Regions from separate parts of the Mesorhizobium sp. NBSH29 genome, predicted to be linked through region 2. Evidence: riboswitches for the same ligand, from Rfam matches in the RefSeq annotation. Region 2 holds a riboswitch; the other holds the start of a gene.
The links. Region 2 has a riboswitch for S-adenosylmethionine ahead of GA830_RS08300 (O-succinylhomoserine sulfhydrylase). Riboswitches for the same ligand answer to the same signal wherever they lie in the genome.
Positions count from the first base shown of each region.

Region 1: it holds a riboswitch for S-adenosylmethionine, as region 2 does, so the genes downstream of both, metX (homoserine O-acetyltransferase MetX) here and GA830_RS08300 (O-succinylhomoserine sulfhydrylase) in region 2, are expected to answer to the same signal.

Region 1 is NZ_CP045492.1:454,745-462,883, reverse strand. Features, by position in the region: gene metW (methionine biosynthesis protein MetW) at 1-575, opposite strand, end outside; gene metX (homoserine O-acetyltransferase MetX) at 572-1,753, opposite strand; SAM riboswitch at 1,821-1,898, opposite strand; gene GA830_RS02200 (prephenate/arogenate dehydrogenase family protein) at 2,001-2,942, shown strand; gene GA830_RS02195 (DUF2125 domain-containing protein) at 2,937-3,941, opposite strand; gene GA830_RS02190 (gamma-glutamylcyclotransferase) at 4,052-4,579, shown strand; gene GA830_RS02185 (lysophospholipid acyltransferase family protein) at 4,569-5,363, opposite strand; gene GA830_RS02180 (YdcF family protein) at 5,433-6,044, opposite strand; gene GA830_RS02175 (cell division protein FtsX) at 6,244-7,215, opposite strand; gene ftsE (cell division ATP-binding protein FtsE) at 7,208-7,867, opposite strand; gene GA830_RS02165 (hypothetical protein) at 8,053-8,139, shown strand, end outside.
Region 2 is NZ_CP045492.1:1,672,128-1,680,266, reverse strand. Features, by position in the region: gene GA830_RS08320 (ABC transporter ATP-binding protein) at 1-841, opposite strand, end outside; gene GA830_RS08315 (helix-turn-helix transcriptional regulator) at 962-1,765, shown strand; gene GA830_RS08310 (ABC transporter substrate-binding protein) at 1,905-2,675, opposite strand; gene GA830_RS08305 (2'-deoxycytidine 5'-triphosphate deaminase) at 2,750-3,841, opposite strand; SAM riboswitch at 3,916-3,993, shown strand; gene GA830_RS08300 (O-succinylhomoserine sulfhydrylase) at 4,051-5,241, shown strand; gene GA830_RS08295 (CDP-alcohol phosphatidyltransferase family protein) at 5,234-5,839, opposite strand; gene apaG (Co2+/Mg2+ efflux protein ApaG) at 5,974-6,366, shown strand; gene GA830_RS08285 (Hsp33 family molecular chaperone) at 6,376-7,356, opposite strand; gene argF (ornithine carbamoyltransferase) at 7,455-8,139, opposite strand, start outside.

The DNA.
Region 1 (8,139 bases), 1.2 Mb from region 2:
TTCCAAAACCACCAAGGCATGGACAGTCCGATCCTCTGGCCGGCGGCGTTCAGTGCGGTTGCGCTTTCGACGGTGGCACCGACTTCGTCGCACAGATTGACGAAATCGCGGATGGTGCAGAAGTGGATATTGGGCGTGTCATACCAGCTGTAGGGCAAATCCTTGGTCACCGGCATACGGCCGCGCAGCAGCAGCGACAGGCGCACCTGCCAGTGACCGAAATTGGGGAAGGATACGATGGCATGGTTGCCGATGCGCAGCAGGTCGTCGAGAACCGCCTTCGGATTGCGGGTGGCTTGCAGGGTCTGTGACAGGACGACAAAATCAAACCCCTTGTCGGGGTAGAAGCCAAGGTCGGCATCGGCATCGCCCTGGATGACGGAGAGCCCACGCCCGACGCATTCATTGACGCCGCGCTGGGAGATTTCCACGCCGCGCCCATCGACCTGCTTGTCGCGTTCCAGCAGTTGCAAAAGCTCGCCATCGCCACAACCAACATCAAGCACCCGGGCGCGCGGGGTAATCAAGTCGGCGATGACAGCAAGGTCGACGCGCTGGGCTGCATTGGTGCTCATGGCGTTTCCTCCAGCCCGCGGGCCCTGGCCGCCGAGTGGATGAAACCGCGAATGGCGGAAAACAATTCGGGTTCGTCCAGCAGAAAGGCATCATGGCCGCGGTCGGTGTCGATTTCGACAAAGGAGACCGAAGCGCCAGCAGCGTTGAGCGCATGGACGATCTGGCGGCTTTCGGATGTCGGAAACAGCCAGTCGCTGGTGAAGGAGACCACGCAGAAGCGGGTGGAGGTGCCCGCAAACGCATCAGCCAGACGTCCGCCATGGTCGGCGGCAAGGTCGAAATAGTCCATCGCCCGGGTCATGTAGAGGTAGGAATTCGCGTCGAAGCGGTCGACAAACGTCATGCCTTGGTGGCGCAGATAGCTCTCGATCTGGAAATCGGCGTCGAAGCCGAAGGTCAGCACCTCGCGGTCCTGCAGGTTTCGACCGAATTTACGGTGCAGCGCGCTTTCGGACAGATAGGTGATGTGGGCCGCCATGCGGGCGACGGCGAGGCCCTTTTCCGGGCGCTTGCCGGCCTCAATATATTTGCCGCCGCACCATTCCGGGTCGGCCATCACCGCCTGCCTGCCAACTTCGTGAAAGGCAATGTTTTGCGAGGAATGGCGCGCGCCGGTAGCGATCGGCAGCGCGCAGAATACACGCTCGGGGAAACTTGCCGCCCATTCCAGAACCTGCATGCCGCCCATCGAGCCACCGACCACAGCAAACAGGCGATCGATGCCAAAATGGTCGACCAGCATGGCCTGAGCCCGAACCATGTCTCTGATGGTAATAATCGGCAGGTCCAGCCCATAGGGCTTGTTCGTTTCGGGATTGATCGAGGCTGGGCCAGTGGAGCCGAGACAACCGCCGATCACATTTGAGCAGATGATGAAATAACGATCCGTATCGATGATCAATCCGGGGCCAATCAGCACGTCCCACCAGCCTGGCTTTCCAGTCACCGGGTTCGGGCTTGCTACATGCTGGTCGCCGGTTAGAGCATGGCAGACCAGAATGGCGTTGGACCGTTCAGCGTTCAGCGTTCCATAAGTCTTATAGGCGATCTGGAAGGGCGAGAGCAGGGCGCCGGCGTCAAGCTGCAGTGGCTGCTCTGCGCCAAAGCGCACGATCTCGCTCGACGGATCGTTGGCCTCGTCTTTTCTGGCTTTCTTCGTGGCGCGCGCTGCGGCCATGGGCGTTTGTCCTTGCGGGGCTGCTATCAGGGCAACAAAAAACCGGCGTTGCATCTCACAAGCCGGTTACACCATTGCAACGGCCCTTTAGCGAGTTGTTTAACGTGGCTGCAAGCCGACCGGCCAAATCACCACGGGAGTCAGCATGATGTTTAGGCGGCGCAGACCTTTGCGTCAATCTCAAAGCTTTGCTAGAGCAGGCGGCCCTTACGGGGTCGAATGCCCGCACTTGATGAAAAGCTGAGCTATGCCTGATCCCCTGTTTCACAAAATCGCGCTGATCGGCATAGGCCTCATAGGCTCGTCGCTCGCCCGTGTCATCAGGCGCGAGGGACTTGCCGGTGAGATCATCGTTTCGACCCGTAGCGCCGAGACGCTTGCGCGGGCCGAGGAGCTGGGACTTGGCGACCGTTATTTTTCGCGTGCTGATGAGGCTGTGCGCGACGCTGATCTGGTGATTGTTTCGGTTCCCGTCGGCTCATCGGGGTCCGTGGCGCAAGAAATTGCACCGGCCCTGAAAAAAGGTTGCATCGTCACCGATGTCGGCTCCACCAAGCGTTCGGTCATCGCACAGATGCAGCCGGCGCTGCCCGATCATGTCCATTTTATCCCTGGCCATCCGCTCGCAGGCACCGAGCGGTCTGGACCAGATGCCGGGTTCGCGGAGCTGTTTGAAAACCGCTGGTGCATCTTCACGCCGCTGCCAGGCACCGATGCTGGCGCGCTGGAAAAGCTCTCCGAGTTCTGGCGGCGTTGCGGCTCCAATATCGAGATAATGGACGCCGACCACCACGACATGGTGCTGGCCATCGTCTCGCATCTGCCGCACATTATCGCCTACAATATTGTCGGCACAGCCGATGATCTCGAGGCTGTGACAAAATCCGAAGTGATCAAGTATTCCGCGTCGGGCTTTCGCGACTTCACGCGCCTGGCGGCCTCCGATCCCACCATGTGGCGCGACGTGTGCCTGCACAACAAGGATGCGATCCTCGAAATGCTGGCGCGGTTTTCCGAGGATCTCGCTTCGTTGCAGCGCGCGATCCGCTGGGAGGATGGTGACAAGCTGTTCGAGATGTTCAGCCGCACGCGGGCCGTGCGGCGCTCGATCATCGAGGCCGGTCAGGAAATCGATGTTCCCGATTTTGGCCGCCAGGTGGTGGAACACCCGGCCGGCGGCAAGTCATAGGAGCGGCGGGATTGCGCCAAGCGGGATAAAGCCCAGTACGGCGCGACCCTTGACGATCTTGAGCGGCAGTTCCGGCGCGCCACCCAGAAAAGCCAGCCCAGCGATGCCCGAATTGATTTGGCTTGCAAATTCGGGGGCCGCAACAGCCAACGCATTGGCAAAGCCCTTAGGGTTGCGCATGGCAATCTTCAGGTCTGCGTCGAGCAGGCCATCTTCGGCCACTGTAAATGTTCCTGAGACGCTAATCCCCGTATCAGCGTCAAGCGAGATGCCAAGGTCGCGCACAGTGCCTGACTGGCCGCGCAGGCTTTTTTGACGGGCCTGAACAAGCGCAACGCCATTGGCGAGTGTGCCGTCAAACGTGCCGGCAAGCACAGGCAGCGTGCGGCCGCCTACGGTGTCGGCATCGATCTGCAACTCCGAAAAGCTGCCGGCGACATCGACATCGGCGCCGCTCGGCCGCAGATGAGCCTCAGCCTTGCCTGCACTGAACAGCATCACGGGGTCGCCATCATCAGGGTCTGTCTGCGCCGACAGGCCGCTGGCCTCGAGCGAGATGCGTTGCGGCAGCGGCCTTGCAATGCGCGCACTGCCGCGCAGATTGTCCCAGTCGAGCCAGATCTGGGTTTTGCCGGGAATACGGGTGCGTAGCGGGCCGTTCACCTCGGCGACGATTTTCAGCGGGTCGTAGACCTGGGCTGCGGTGCGCAGGCCGCCCAGTGTGGCGAACAGATCATTCTCGCCGGCGCCGTGATAGGCGATCGTGTCGCAATAGACGCCAAGCCGAAAGGGGTAACCGCGCACAGTCATGTTTCCGCATTCTGCGGTCACGCCGTCATGGTTCAGCGCCGCCACCACGGCCTTGGTGCGTTCGGTCAGCTTGCCGGCAAGGTAGTACCATCCGGCGCTATAGCCTGCGATCAACAGCAGGATGAACGCCGCAAGGTACATGAAGCGGCGGCTGGTGGAGGGGGCGGCTTTCGTGTCAGCGGGCGTCATGCTTAGCTTTCGTTTCGGCTTGCTTCGAAAAAGAATTTCCGAAACCTTGCCGTTTTGGGGCGCGAGGGATTCGCGGTTGCAGTTCCACTCATGCGATCAGGCTTGGCGATATGGGCGATTTTTGGGTGTTTGGCTATGGTTCGCTGATTTGGCGACCGGGTTTTGCCCACGTCGAGACCAAGCGGGCGCATTTGCGCGGCTATCGGCGCGCGCTGTGCGTGATCTCGCATGTTCATCGCGGTACCGAGAAACGGCCGGGATTGGTCATGGGGCTTGATCGTGGCGGCTCGTGCGTCGGGCTTGCCTTTCGCGTGCCAGGTGATCTGCGCGGCGAGGTGCTGGATTATCTCAGGGCGCGTGAACTGGTCACCCATGTCTATCTGGAGCGTCATCTGCCGGTGCGCCTTGATGACGGGCAGGTAGTGGAAGCCTTGTGTTACACGGTCGATCGGACGCATCCGCAATATGCCGGCAGGCTTCAGGAGGGGGAGGCTGCGGCGATCATCTCGGGCGCGGTCGGTCAATCGGGGGGCAATGAGGAATATGTCGCCAACACGGTGGCGCATCTCAGGGCGCTCGGCATCCGCGATCATTGGCTCGAGCGGGTGGTGGCGCTGGCTGGGCCGGTCAGGGCCTGATGTCGACGCCGAGCTCGTCCAGACGCTTCTGGGCGGTTGGTGGCATGGGCGGCGGGTTTGGGCCTGTTGCCGCTTCGATCAGCAACTGGTCGCAGGCAGCTTCCGTCTCGCCGATCAGCCGCTCCATGAATTCGTCGCGCCCCAGCCCGGCCGGGATCGGCGGCAGGAAACGCGCCTTGATGATGCCGGGATAGCGCAGAAACTTGCGACGCGGCCAGTAAAGGCCGGCGACATGTGCCACCGGCACCACCGGCACACCCAGCTGGGTATAAAGCTCGACAATGCCGTATTTATAATTGGGCGTGTCGCCGGGAGCCCGGCGCGTGCCTTCGGGGTAGATAATCAGCTGGCGCGGGTTGCGCGCCATTTCGGCGCGCGTGGCCTTCACCACTTGCTTCAGCGCCTTGGAGCGGCTGCCGCGGTGGACCGGGATCATGCGCATCTTCATCACATACCAGCCGAAGAACGGGATCCACAAAAGCTCGCGCTTCAGGATGTAGAGGGCGTCGGGAAGATAGGGGAAAAATGCCATGGCATCCCAGAACGACTGGTGTTTTGGCGCCAGGATGAACGAGCCTTCTGGAAGATTTTCAGTGCCGGTGATCTCGCTTTTTGTGCCTGCAATCTTTTCTTGCAGCCACAGGCTGGAGCGGGCCCAGAATTTGGGCACCCACCACGCGTTTTTGCGCGAGGCGAGGAAATAGAAGGGCGTGAACACCAGCATCTCGGCGATAAGTGCGAGATAAAAGACGATGTTGTAGGCCAAGGAACGGAGGATGAGCATGGAAATCCCTGTGCGAGCACGCGCCGGCACTGGTTACAGCATCGCGATGAAAAGGAAAACCGGGAAGGTTTACCCGCCGAATGTGGCCTTGGCGACCGTGACAGTGGGCGCAACGCCGGGCGCGGTGATCATGCCGCGGGCGAGCGACGCCAGATATTTGGTATATTCGGTAAACATCACCCGCAGCGCATCGGGCTTCGTTATCCAGACACCATCATCCATCCGCGTGTTGACAACAGGGTAGGGGCGTAGTTCGGCGTCGCCCAAAACCCGACCCATTTCCAGCATCGTGCGCGGCATGTGGTAATTATTGGTCACCAGGATGACGCTCCGATAGGCGTGGGTACCGACCCATTTGGCGCTTTCCTCGGCATTGCCGATCGTGTCGAGCGCGGCACGGTCGATATCGATGCAGCAATTGAACAGTGCAGCATCGCCGCCAGTTGCCTTCTGGATCTGTTTCAGATTGGCGCGCGGATTGACGCCGCTGATGAGTAGGCGCTGTCCTTTGCCGGACTTCAAAAGGTCCAGCGCGGTGTTGATACGGGCCTGACCACCGGTCACCACGATAATCGCATCGGCACCGTCCGGGTCAACAGGAGCTGCAAGCAGGCTGACATGGCGCGCAAACAGGCCAAACCCGCCTGCGAACAAAATGCCGCCAATCAGGAAGCCGAGCATGGAAAACTTGACGGCAAAGAGTATGGAGCGCCAGTTAATCTGCGTCCGCGATTTGCCTATCGGCTGATCCAGCATGAGGTCCAAAGGGCCATTCATTTCCAAAGTATACCTGCAAATCGCGGTGATTTTGCGGACAGATTGTCATACTTCCACCACAAATCCTTACAGTCTTTAGCAATCCGTGATGCAACCATGGCGATTATCCCCCATCCGGGTTGCGCGTGTCTAGATCGGAAAGATAGGTCACGACGGTCACGTGCGAGGTGGCGGCGGTCATCGCTGCAATCAGCAGGACAATCAGCGCCACTCCCACATAGCCTGCGGCGCCAATGGCGAAATTGCCGAATAAAGCTGTTGCCTGGTCGGCCTGCGGAGTTGCTATGTTCATTGCCGACCAGAACGAGAAGGCGATGAAGGTGATGACGGCGGCAATACCGCCGGCCACCGCGCCTTTCATGCCGGTGAACAGGAAATGTTTGCGGAATTCGCTAGCGATGAACCCCGCTTCGGCGCCGATGAAATGCAGCACCTCGATGATGTGGCCGTTGCCGGCCATGGCCCCACGCGTGGCGAAGACGACCGACAGCACGGTGGCTGAGAGCATCAGGATCAAAACCGCGACGCCGATTGTCACCGTCGTGCGCGCCATTGCGACAAGTCGGTCCACCCAGGTGCGGTGGTCATCGAGCGAGGCTGTCGGGAGTTCAGGCGTAAGGCCGGCGCGCATGGCAGCAAAGTCGGGCGGACTTTTTTCATCGATGGTGACGATCACCAGACGCGGGACTGGCAGTTCGTCGATGTTGAGGCCGGAGCCAAGCCACGGTTCGAGCAGCCTTGCGGTCGCATCACGGTCGATGATGCGGGTCCCGGTAACACCCTTAAAGCCGGTGGCGATGCGGGCCGCGGTCTTGAGTGCAGCCTCCATGTCGAGACCGTCCAGCGGCTTGATCTGGATCGTCGCTTCGCGGGAGATCTGGTTTTCCCACACCGAGGCGGTATCTCGCACCAGGGTCACTGCCCCCAGCGTCAGGCAGGACAGAAAGGTCATGATGGCGATGACGAAGACCAGCGCGTTGCCCACCACATTCTGCTCGGGAACGATGGACGCGGCTTTTCGTCCGCTGTGGCGTTCGCGCGTTGCCGGGGCCATTTCGACGACCGCGTCAGTCATAGATGTCGAGCCTGCCGCCTGAAAGGATCATCCTGCGGGCATCGACCTGTTCCATGAGGCCCAGATCATGGGTGGCGATTACGACTGCGGTGCCAAGCCGGTTCAACTCTATGAACAGCCGCAGAAGCCGGCGTGCCAAGGGCGGATCAACATTGCCTGTCGGTTCGTCGGCCAGCAGGATTTCGGGCTGTTCGATCAGCGCGCGGGCAATCGCGGCACGCTGCTTTTCGCCGCCTGAGAGCACCGGCGGCAAAACATGCATCCGCTCGCCCAGGCCCACCCATTTCAACAGTTCAACCACGTCGCTGCGGTAGCTTGCCTCCTCGCGGCCTCGCACGCGCAGCGGCAGCGCCACATTCTCATAGGTGGTCATATGGTCCAGCAGGCGAAAATCCTGGAACACGACGCCAATGCGTCGGCGCATCAGCGGGAGGTCGTGACGCGTAATGCGCGAGCGGTCCTTGCCAAACACGGTGATCAACCCGCGCGTGGGTTTGAGCGACAAAAACAGAAGCCTCAGCAGCGTTGTCTTACCAGCACCTGACGGTCCGCTCAGAAACTGGAACGAACGGCTTGGAATGTGAAAGGAGATATCGCGAAGAATCTCCGGCCCCATTCCATATCTCAGGCCAACATTTTCGAAGCGGATCACACAGGGCTCGCGCGTATTTTCGGGGCTGTCATAGCAGCCGTTTCTGTCAGAAGACCATGGGTTGGTGTGGTTAACCGCCGGTTAATTTCAGCCATTGCTAAAGCCTGCTGCGGCAATTTGGTTGTAAATCGTTAACCATTTAAGACTACCCACGAAGATTGCAGTTCAACAGGATGGCTCGGCCGATGGCGGGCAAGGCACGCTTGGTATCCGGCGAGATTTTTTTGGCAGCGGTGCCTGCCGCAGCTATGCGGCGGACGTCTGACGCGGAC
Region 2 (8,139 bases):
CGTCGCCCAACCGCACCGTCTGGCCGTCCTGCTCCAGCGTGGCGTCGATGCGATTGGTCTTGCCTACGAAATCGGCAACAAACAGCTCGCTGGGACGATCGTAGATTTCCTGCGGGCGTCCGATCTGGCGTATGGAACCGGCGCTCATGACACAGACGAAGTCACTCATCGACAGCGCCTCTTCCTGATCGTGGGTGACCAGCACGAAGGTGATGCCGAGATCACGTTGCAGCGTCTGCAACTCGATCTGCATGGCGGAGCGCAGCTTCTTGTCGAGCGCCGCCAGCGGTTCGTCGAGCAGCAGCACCGAGGGGCGGTTGACGATTGCGCGCGCAAGCGCCACGCGCTGCTGCTGGCCGCCTGACATTTCATGGATGCGCCGCTGGCCGAAACCGCTCAGCCGTACCATTTCCAGCGCCTCGCCGGCGCGGCGTGAAATCTCGGCAGCGGCAATTTTCGGCCGCATCTGTCTCAAGCCGTAGGCGACGTTCTGCTCGACGTTGAAATGCGGAAACAGAGCATATTGTTGAAACACCATGTTGACCGGCCGCCGGTAGGCGGGCACGCCGTTCATCATACTCCCGTTGATCAGCACATCGCCGCTGGTCGGTTGTTCGAAGCCGCCGATCATGCGCAGGCAGGTCGTCTTGCCGCAGCCGGAAGGCCCGAGTAGCGCCATGAAGGCGCCCTTGGGAACATTGAGATTGATATCGGAAACCGCAGTTACCGCGCCGTAGCTCTTGGTCACCGACCGGAACTCGATGTCATGCGTCGAAGCCGATGCCACGCCTGTTCCCCGCAATGAGCCTGAACCTGCGGCCCGTGTTTGCCCTGCCACCATGATAGGTAGAAAGCTAGAGGGAAAGCCAGCGCAAGGTATATACCCCAAAAGAGGTATTTTAAGCCATCATTGTGTGTGGGAGGTGTATAGGACCGAATAGGGCAAGAAGGATACCGTCTCGTGAGCGTGGACGTTGAAGGCCTATTTGCAGCGTTCGGCGAGCTTGTCGGAAAACCGGCGATGACCGACTCCGAATTCGGCGAGACCTTCCGGCGTATAATGCAGGCGCTGGTACGCTTCGACCATATTGTCGTCTTCGCCTATAGCGGCGCGGATCGGCCAATCGATCTCTACAGCACTTTCGACCGCAACGATCATGTCGTGTTTGTGGCGTTGTATCAGGTCGGCCCTTATTTGCTCGATCCCTTCTACCATACGGCGCGGGAACAGCGAGGCGGCGTTTTCCGCATGCGGGAACTGGCGCCGGATCGATTCTTTTCCAGCGAATATTACCGGACATATTATGTGAAGACGGGCCTGGCCGAGGAAGTCGGCTTCTTCGTCACCACGGGAGACGGTACGACGGTCGCGCTGTCTCTGATGCGGCGCGAGGAGAGCGGCCCGTTTTCAACTGCCGAATTTGCGCTTCTGCGCAAGGTGGAGCCGCTGGTCGCGGCCATGGTAAGGCAGTATTGGGCGAAGTTGGCGCATCGCTTCGAGGGCGCAGCCTCGGGCGAGCGGGCCGGCGGCAAGGCGACCGGGCTTTCGCTGGCCACCGATGCCGTCTGGCAAGGGCTAAAGCTGAGTGCGCGTGAAGCGGCGATCGTGGAGTTGGTGCTGCAGGGGCATTCGTCAGAATCGATCGGGCTGAAGCTCGGCATCGCCACCGGAACGGTCAAGGTCCACCGACGCAACGTTTACCGAAAGCTCGGCATTTCCTCTCAGACCCAACTGCTGTCGATCTATCTCAAAAGCCTCATCTGACAGCCTGGAGCGGCGACCGACGCGCCGCCGCCTTACGATGGGTTCTCAGCGATATTTCGATTTCATTGGTCCGCCGGGGTTCGCTCAATTCGCGCTTGCTCCTTCGGCGCCCGTGCCAAAACACAGGCGCCGTAGACAGTCATCCGCCGTAAATGTCGAAGTCGAAGTATTTCGCCTGGATCTTGGCGTAGGTGCCGTCGGCGACGATGGCCTTGAGCGCGGCGTTGAGCTTTTCGCGCAGGTCATCCTCGCCCAGGCGAACAGCTATGCCAGCTTCGGTCTCCGTGCCTGTCACATCGCCAATCATCTTGCAGCAATCCTTGCCTTCGCCCTTCAGCCAGTCGGTGAGGACGAACTTGTCGGAAATAACGGCATCGAGACGGCCATTGATCAGGTCGGCGACTGCTTCCTCCTGGGTCGGATAGGACTTCACGTCAGCGCCTGCCTTGGCATATTCATCGTCGGCATACATGCTCTGCGTAGTGCCGGCCTGCGCGCCCACTGACTTTCCAGCCATCGCAGCAGGGTCTGTTGCGGTCATGCCGCTGTCTTTCAATGCCACGACCGCAAGTGGAGTGGTATAATATTTGTCGGTGAAGGCGACCTGCTTCTTGCGTTCCTCGGTGATCGACATCGAGGCGATGATGGCATCAAATTTCTTGGCCTGAAGAGCGGGGATGATGCCGTCCCAATCCTGAGCGACGAGTTCGCAATCCGCTTTCATCTGGGCACAAAGAGCGTTGGCGATGTCGACGTCGAAACCTTCGAGGGTGCCGTTTGACGACAAGGTGTTGAAGGGCGGATAGGCACCCTCAGTACCGATCTTCAGCTTCATCGTGTCTTCGGCGGAGCCTGACGCGACAGACAGGAAAAGAGCGGCGGCAGTGAGCAGACCGGTGGAAATACGCATGGGATACCTCTTCAAAAAATGGAATGACAAGCCAAGCATGGCGTGCTGTCGCGCGCAAGGGACCGAGAGTTGGCTCAGGCTGGCCGGAAATGCTTGGAGAGTTTCAGCCCCTGTGCCTGATAGTTCGATTTGAGATCCGAACCGTAGAGTGCAGTTGGCCGGGCGAGCATGTGCTCGTAGACCAATCGTCCGACAATCTGGCCATGCTCCAGAATAAATGGAACCTCATGGCTGCGCACCTCCAGAACCGCGCGGCTGCCGGTGCCGCCGGCTGCCGAGTGGCCGAAGCCTGGGTCGAAGAAACCAGCATAGTGAACGCGGAATTCTCCGACCAGCGGATCAAACGGGGTCATCTCTGCCGCGTGGAGCGGGGGCACATGCACAGCCTCGCGCGACACCAGAATATAGAATTCATCCGGGTCCAGCACTAAATCCCCGACGCCATTGTTATAAAGCGGATCCCAGAAATCGAGCACATCATGGGCGGCACGTTTGTCGACGTCCACCAGCCCGGTATGGTGCTTGCCACGATAACCAATCAGGCTGCCTTTTTCACCGCCCAGATCGATGGACAGCGCGATGCCGCCGCCTGAAATGTTGTGGGGGGCGGTCGCCACCAGCGTTTCGGTCTGGTGCAGATGCTCCAGTTCGGCTTCTGTCAGAACCGCATTGCCTTTGCGGAACCGGATTTGCGACAGGCGCGAGCCGGTACGCACAACGATGGGAAAGGTGCGTGGCGATATTTCAAGATAGAGTGGACCTTTATAGCCGGCCGGCACCTTGTCGAACTCATGGCCGCGGTCGGTCATGACGCGGGTGAAGATGTCGAGACGACCGGTCGAGCTTTTGGGATTGGCGGAGGCTGAAATGCCGGCTGGCAGATTGAGCGCTTCGAGCAGCGGAACAATGTAGACGCAGCCCGTTTCCAGTACCGCCCCATCTGTCAGGTCGAATTCGTGCAGTTTTAGGCGGTCGAGCTTGTCGGTCACTTTCTTCTCGGGGCCGGGCAAAAAACTTGCCCGCACGCGCCATGCCTTGTGGCCGAGACGCAAGTCGAGGCTGGCTGGCTGTATCTGATCGGGATCAAGCGCGCGCTCGGCCTTCATGGCACCGGCGCTGAACAACGCTGCGATCTCGTGGTCGGGAAGAATACCGGTCTGGCCCACACTTTACTCCAAATTGGTGGTCGAGGTTTAACGCGACACAACATTGACGCAAGCGGGGGACGGGTCTAAAGGAGCATTTATCCCGTGGTGATTTGGCCGGTCGGCTTGCAGCCACGTTAAACAAGTCGCTAAAGGACCGTTGGGCCGCTAGGCCATATGGACCGGTTTGCGACTTTCGCGGCCGGTTTTTTTGTGTCTGGATGATTGTGATGACTTCGACAAAGCGCCCTTTGAAGCCTCAAACCCAGCTGGTCCATGCCGGCACCCTGCGATCCGGCTTTGGCGAAACATCCGAGGCGATGTTTTTGACGCAAGGGTATGTCTACGCCTCAGCCGAGGCCGCCGAGGCGCGCTTCAAGGGCGAGGAACCGGGTTTCATCTATTCACGCTACGCCAACCCGACAGTCGACATGTTTGAAAAGCGCATGTGTGCGCTGGAGGGCGCTGAAGATGCGCGGGCCACCGCGTCGGGCATGGCGGCGGTGACGGCTGCTATTCTGTGCAGCCTGAATGCCGGCGACCATATCGTCGCGGCGCGCGCGCTGTTTGGCTCTTGCCGTTGGGTGGTGGAGACGCTGGCCCCGCGCTACGGCATCGAGACGACGCTTGTCGATGGCACCGAACTTGCAAACTGGGAACAGGCCGTTCGCCCCAACACCAAGATTTTTTTCCTCGAAAGCCCGACTAACCCGACGCTTGAAGTGATCGACATCGCTGCGGTGGCCAAGATCGCCCATGCGGCAGGTGCGCGGCTTATCGTCGACAACGTGTTTGCCACGCCACTGCAGCAAAAGCCGATGGAGCTTGGCGCCGATATCGTTGTGTATTCGGCGACCAAGCACATTGATGGACAGGGCCGCTGTCTTGGTGGTGTTATCCTATCCGACAAGGAATGGATCGACGAACATTTGCACGACTATTTTCGTCATACCGGACCGAGCCTGTCGCCGTTCAATGCCTGGACGTTGCTGAAAGGGCTGGAGACGCTGCCGGTGCGGGTGCGCCAGCAGACCGAGAGTGCAGCGCGCATTGCGGATTACCTTGCCGATCATCCAAAGATCGGACGCGTCATCTATCCCGGACGGGCCGACCACCCCCAGGCCGACATCATCAAACGGCAGATGAGCGGTGGCTCGACCTTGATCTGTTTTGATCTCAAAGCAGGAAAGAATGCCGCGTTCGCATTTGAAAACGCGCTGGATATCGTCCTGATTTCGAACAATCTGGGTGACTCAAAAACCCTCATCACCCATCCAGCGACGACCACCCACAAGAACCTGACTGATGAAGCGCGCGATGAACTGGGGATTGATCCCGGTACGTTGCGACTGTCGGTGGGACTTGAGGATATCGACGATCTGCTTGCCGATATCGACGCTGCACTGGCGACGGTCAGCTAAGGGTACGCGCCGCCAGAACAACGCGGGAAAGGGCTGTGTAGAAGCAGATCCCCGCAAAAATATATGCGATTGGGCCGAAATAGGCTGGAAACAGACAGAAAAGAACGAAGGTTGCGATCGTTTCGGACGCTTCGGCAAGCCCGGTGGTGAAGAAGAGTGATTTTTCGCCCCGCGCCTGTGTTGTCAGGTTCCGCTTCTCGGCCATGATGGCATAGGCGAGGAAGCTCGCACCGTTCACGTAGAACGACAGGACAAGGACTGCACCCGCAACGGCATTGGCCGCCGGGTTAGCTATCACGAAGCCTAATGGGATGGCGCCGTAGAAGGCGAAGTCGAGAACGATATCCAAATAGCCGCCGAGATCGGTGCGCTGCGTCGCCTTGGCCACCGCACCGTCGAGACCATCGCCAAGGCGGCTGATAAGGAGAAGTGCCAGTCCGAGCCAGAAATGGCCAAGAGCAATAGCCAGCGCCGCCGCCATGCCGAGAGCGAAGGCGAACAAGGTCACCGTATTGGCCGAAACGCCGGCGTCGGCCAACGCGCGGCCGATGCGGTTCAACGAAGGTTCGATGCGCTTCCGCGCCCAGCCATCCAGCATGAAGTACCTCTTCGCTGCCGCTCATAACTGCCTGCCGTGTCACGCGGAAGTCACAATCGCGCGTGAACTATGCAAGACAGTTGACGATTGCGCGTCTTGAGGCGGAACATCAACACAGGTTGCAGTGAGTCGCCATGTATCGCACCACCACACACCAGATCGTCGTCCGCGTAGAACCGTTCTATCTGGACGACCAGTCGGAGCCGGATGAAAACCGCTACGTCTGGGCGTACCGGGTCACCATCGACAACCAGTCAAACGATACGGTGCAGCTTTTGTCGCGCTATTGGCAGATCACCGACGCTGCCGGTCATATCGAGGAAGTGCGGGGGCCAGGCGTTGTCGGCGAGCAGCCCGCGCTCGATCCGGGCGACTGTTTTCAATACACTTCCGGCTGCCCGCTCTCGACGCCTTCAGGCATCATGGGCGGGACCTATACGATGCGCAACGAACATGGCGAGACGTTCGACATCACCATACCCACTTTTTCGCTCGATATTCCGAACCGGCTGAGAACCGTAAACTGAAGCAGGCTGCTACTTGACCGCCTCGAACTCTGATGGCGCAAACACATACGCCTGGGAGCAGAATTCGCATTCTACCTTAATGTCTCCATCCTCGGTGCTTGCGACAATTTCTTCCGCCGAGAAGCCTTCCAGAATGCCCTTGATCTTGTCGCGCGAGCACGAACATTCATCGAGCACGCGAACGCCTTCATGCACGCGCACGCCATGCTGGTGGAAAAGGCGATAAAGCAGCCGCTCAGTGCCCACAGTCGGGTCGATGAGCTCCGACGGCTCTATTGATCCCAGCAATGCCAGCACTTCCTGCCAGCTGTCATCATGGGGCACATCGTTTTCGGGGTCGCCATCGCCGCCTGACAAATCCGGCGAGCGCAGCCGGTCGGGCGCCTCGGGCAGGAATTGCACCAGCATGCCGCCGGCACGCCAGTGCTCACGCGTCTCGCCGGGCACCACCATTTTGGCGACTGCCAGCCTGGCGTCGGTGGGGATCTGTTCCGACTGACGGAAATAGATGCGCGCGACCTCTTCCATAGAGGTCCCGTCGAGCTCAACAATGCCTTGGTAGCGTTGCATATGCTGGCCCTGATCAATGGTCATGGCCAGCACCCCCTTGCCCAGCAGGTCCTCGGGCGCGGCGCGTCCCTCCGCCACTGCTTTGGCCAACCGGTTCTCATCAAAGCGGGCATAGGCGCGCAAGGCGTTGGGCGTGGAAAAGTCGGCAACAAGCATATCGACAGGCCCGTCCGTGCGGGTCTGCAGGATGAATTTTCCCTGAAACTTCAGCGACGTGCCCAAGAGCACCGTTAGCACGATCGCTTCGGCCAGCAGCCTTGCGACGGGCTCGGGATACTGATGACGCTCCAGCACCTGATCGAGCAGAGGGCCCATCTGCACAACGCGGCCGCGCATGTCCAGACCTGCTACCTCGAAGGGAACAACGTCGTCGTCGCCGGCAAAGCCGAATTCGCCAAGTTTTCTTTCCGTATCAGCCAATGGATCAAATCCCGTGCCAGCGCGTCGAGGCCAGCTCGCGCGCGATGATGTGATGATTTCAGGCAATTCCGGTCAGATAGGAAGTGCCTGACCCGGGATCAAGCCGCGCTGGCGCCGAGGCACCAGGCCAGCACCGCCTTTTGCGCATGCAGGCGGTTTTCGGCCTCGTCGAACACCACCGAGCTTGGTCCGTCGATCACCGCATCGGTGACTTCCTCGCCGCGATGGGCGGGGAGGCAGTGCATGAATAGTGCGTCTTTGTTGGCATGTGCCATCAGAGTTTCATTTACCTGATAGGGCAAAAACACATTGTGGCCGCGCGCGCGATGTTCCTGACCCATCGACACCCAGGTGTCGGTGACGATGCAGTCAGCACCGGTGACAGCCTCTTGTGGCGAGCGGGTGAAAGAAATGGTGCCGCCGTTGCGCGTAGCCCAGTCGACATATTTCTGTTCCGGCTCGCTGCCTTCCGGCACCGCAACATTGAGGCGGAAATCAAAACGCGCCGATGCCTCGATCAACGAATGGAGCACATTGTTGCCGTCGCCCGTCCAGGCAAATGTCTTGCCGCGCGCCGGGCCGCGATGTTCTTCATAAGTCATCACATCAGCCATCAGCTGGCAGGGATGGGTGTCGTCGGTCAGTCCGTTGATAACCGGCACGGAGGCATTTTCGGTCAGTTCGAGCAACCGACCATGATCTGTGGTGCGGATCATAATGGCATCGACATAGCGCGACAGCACCTTTGCGGTGTCAGCGATGGTTTCGGAGCGGCCGAGCTGC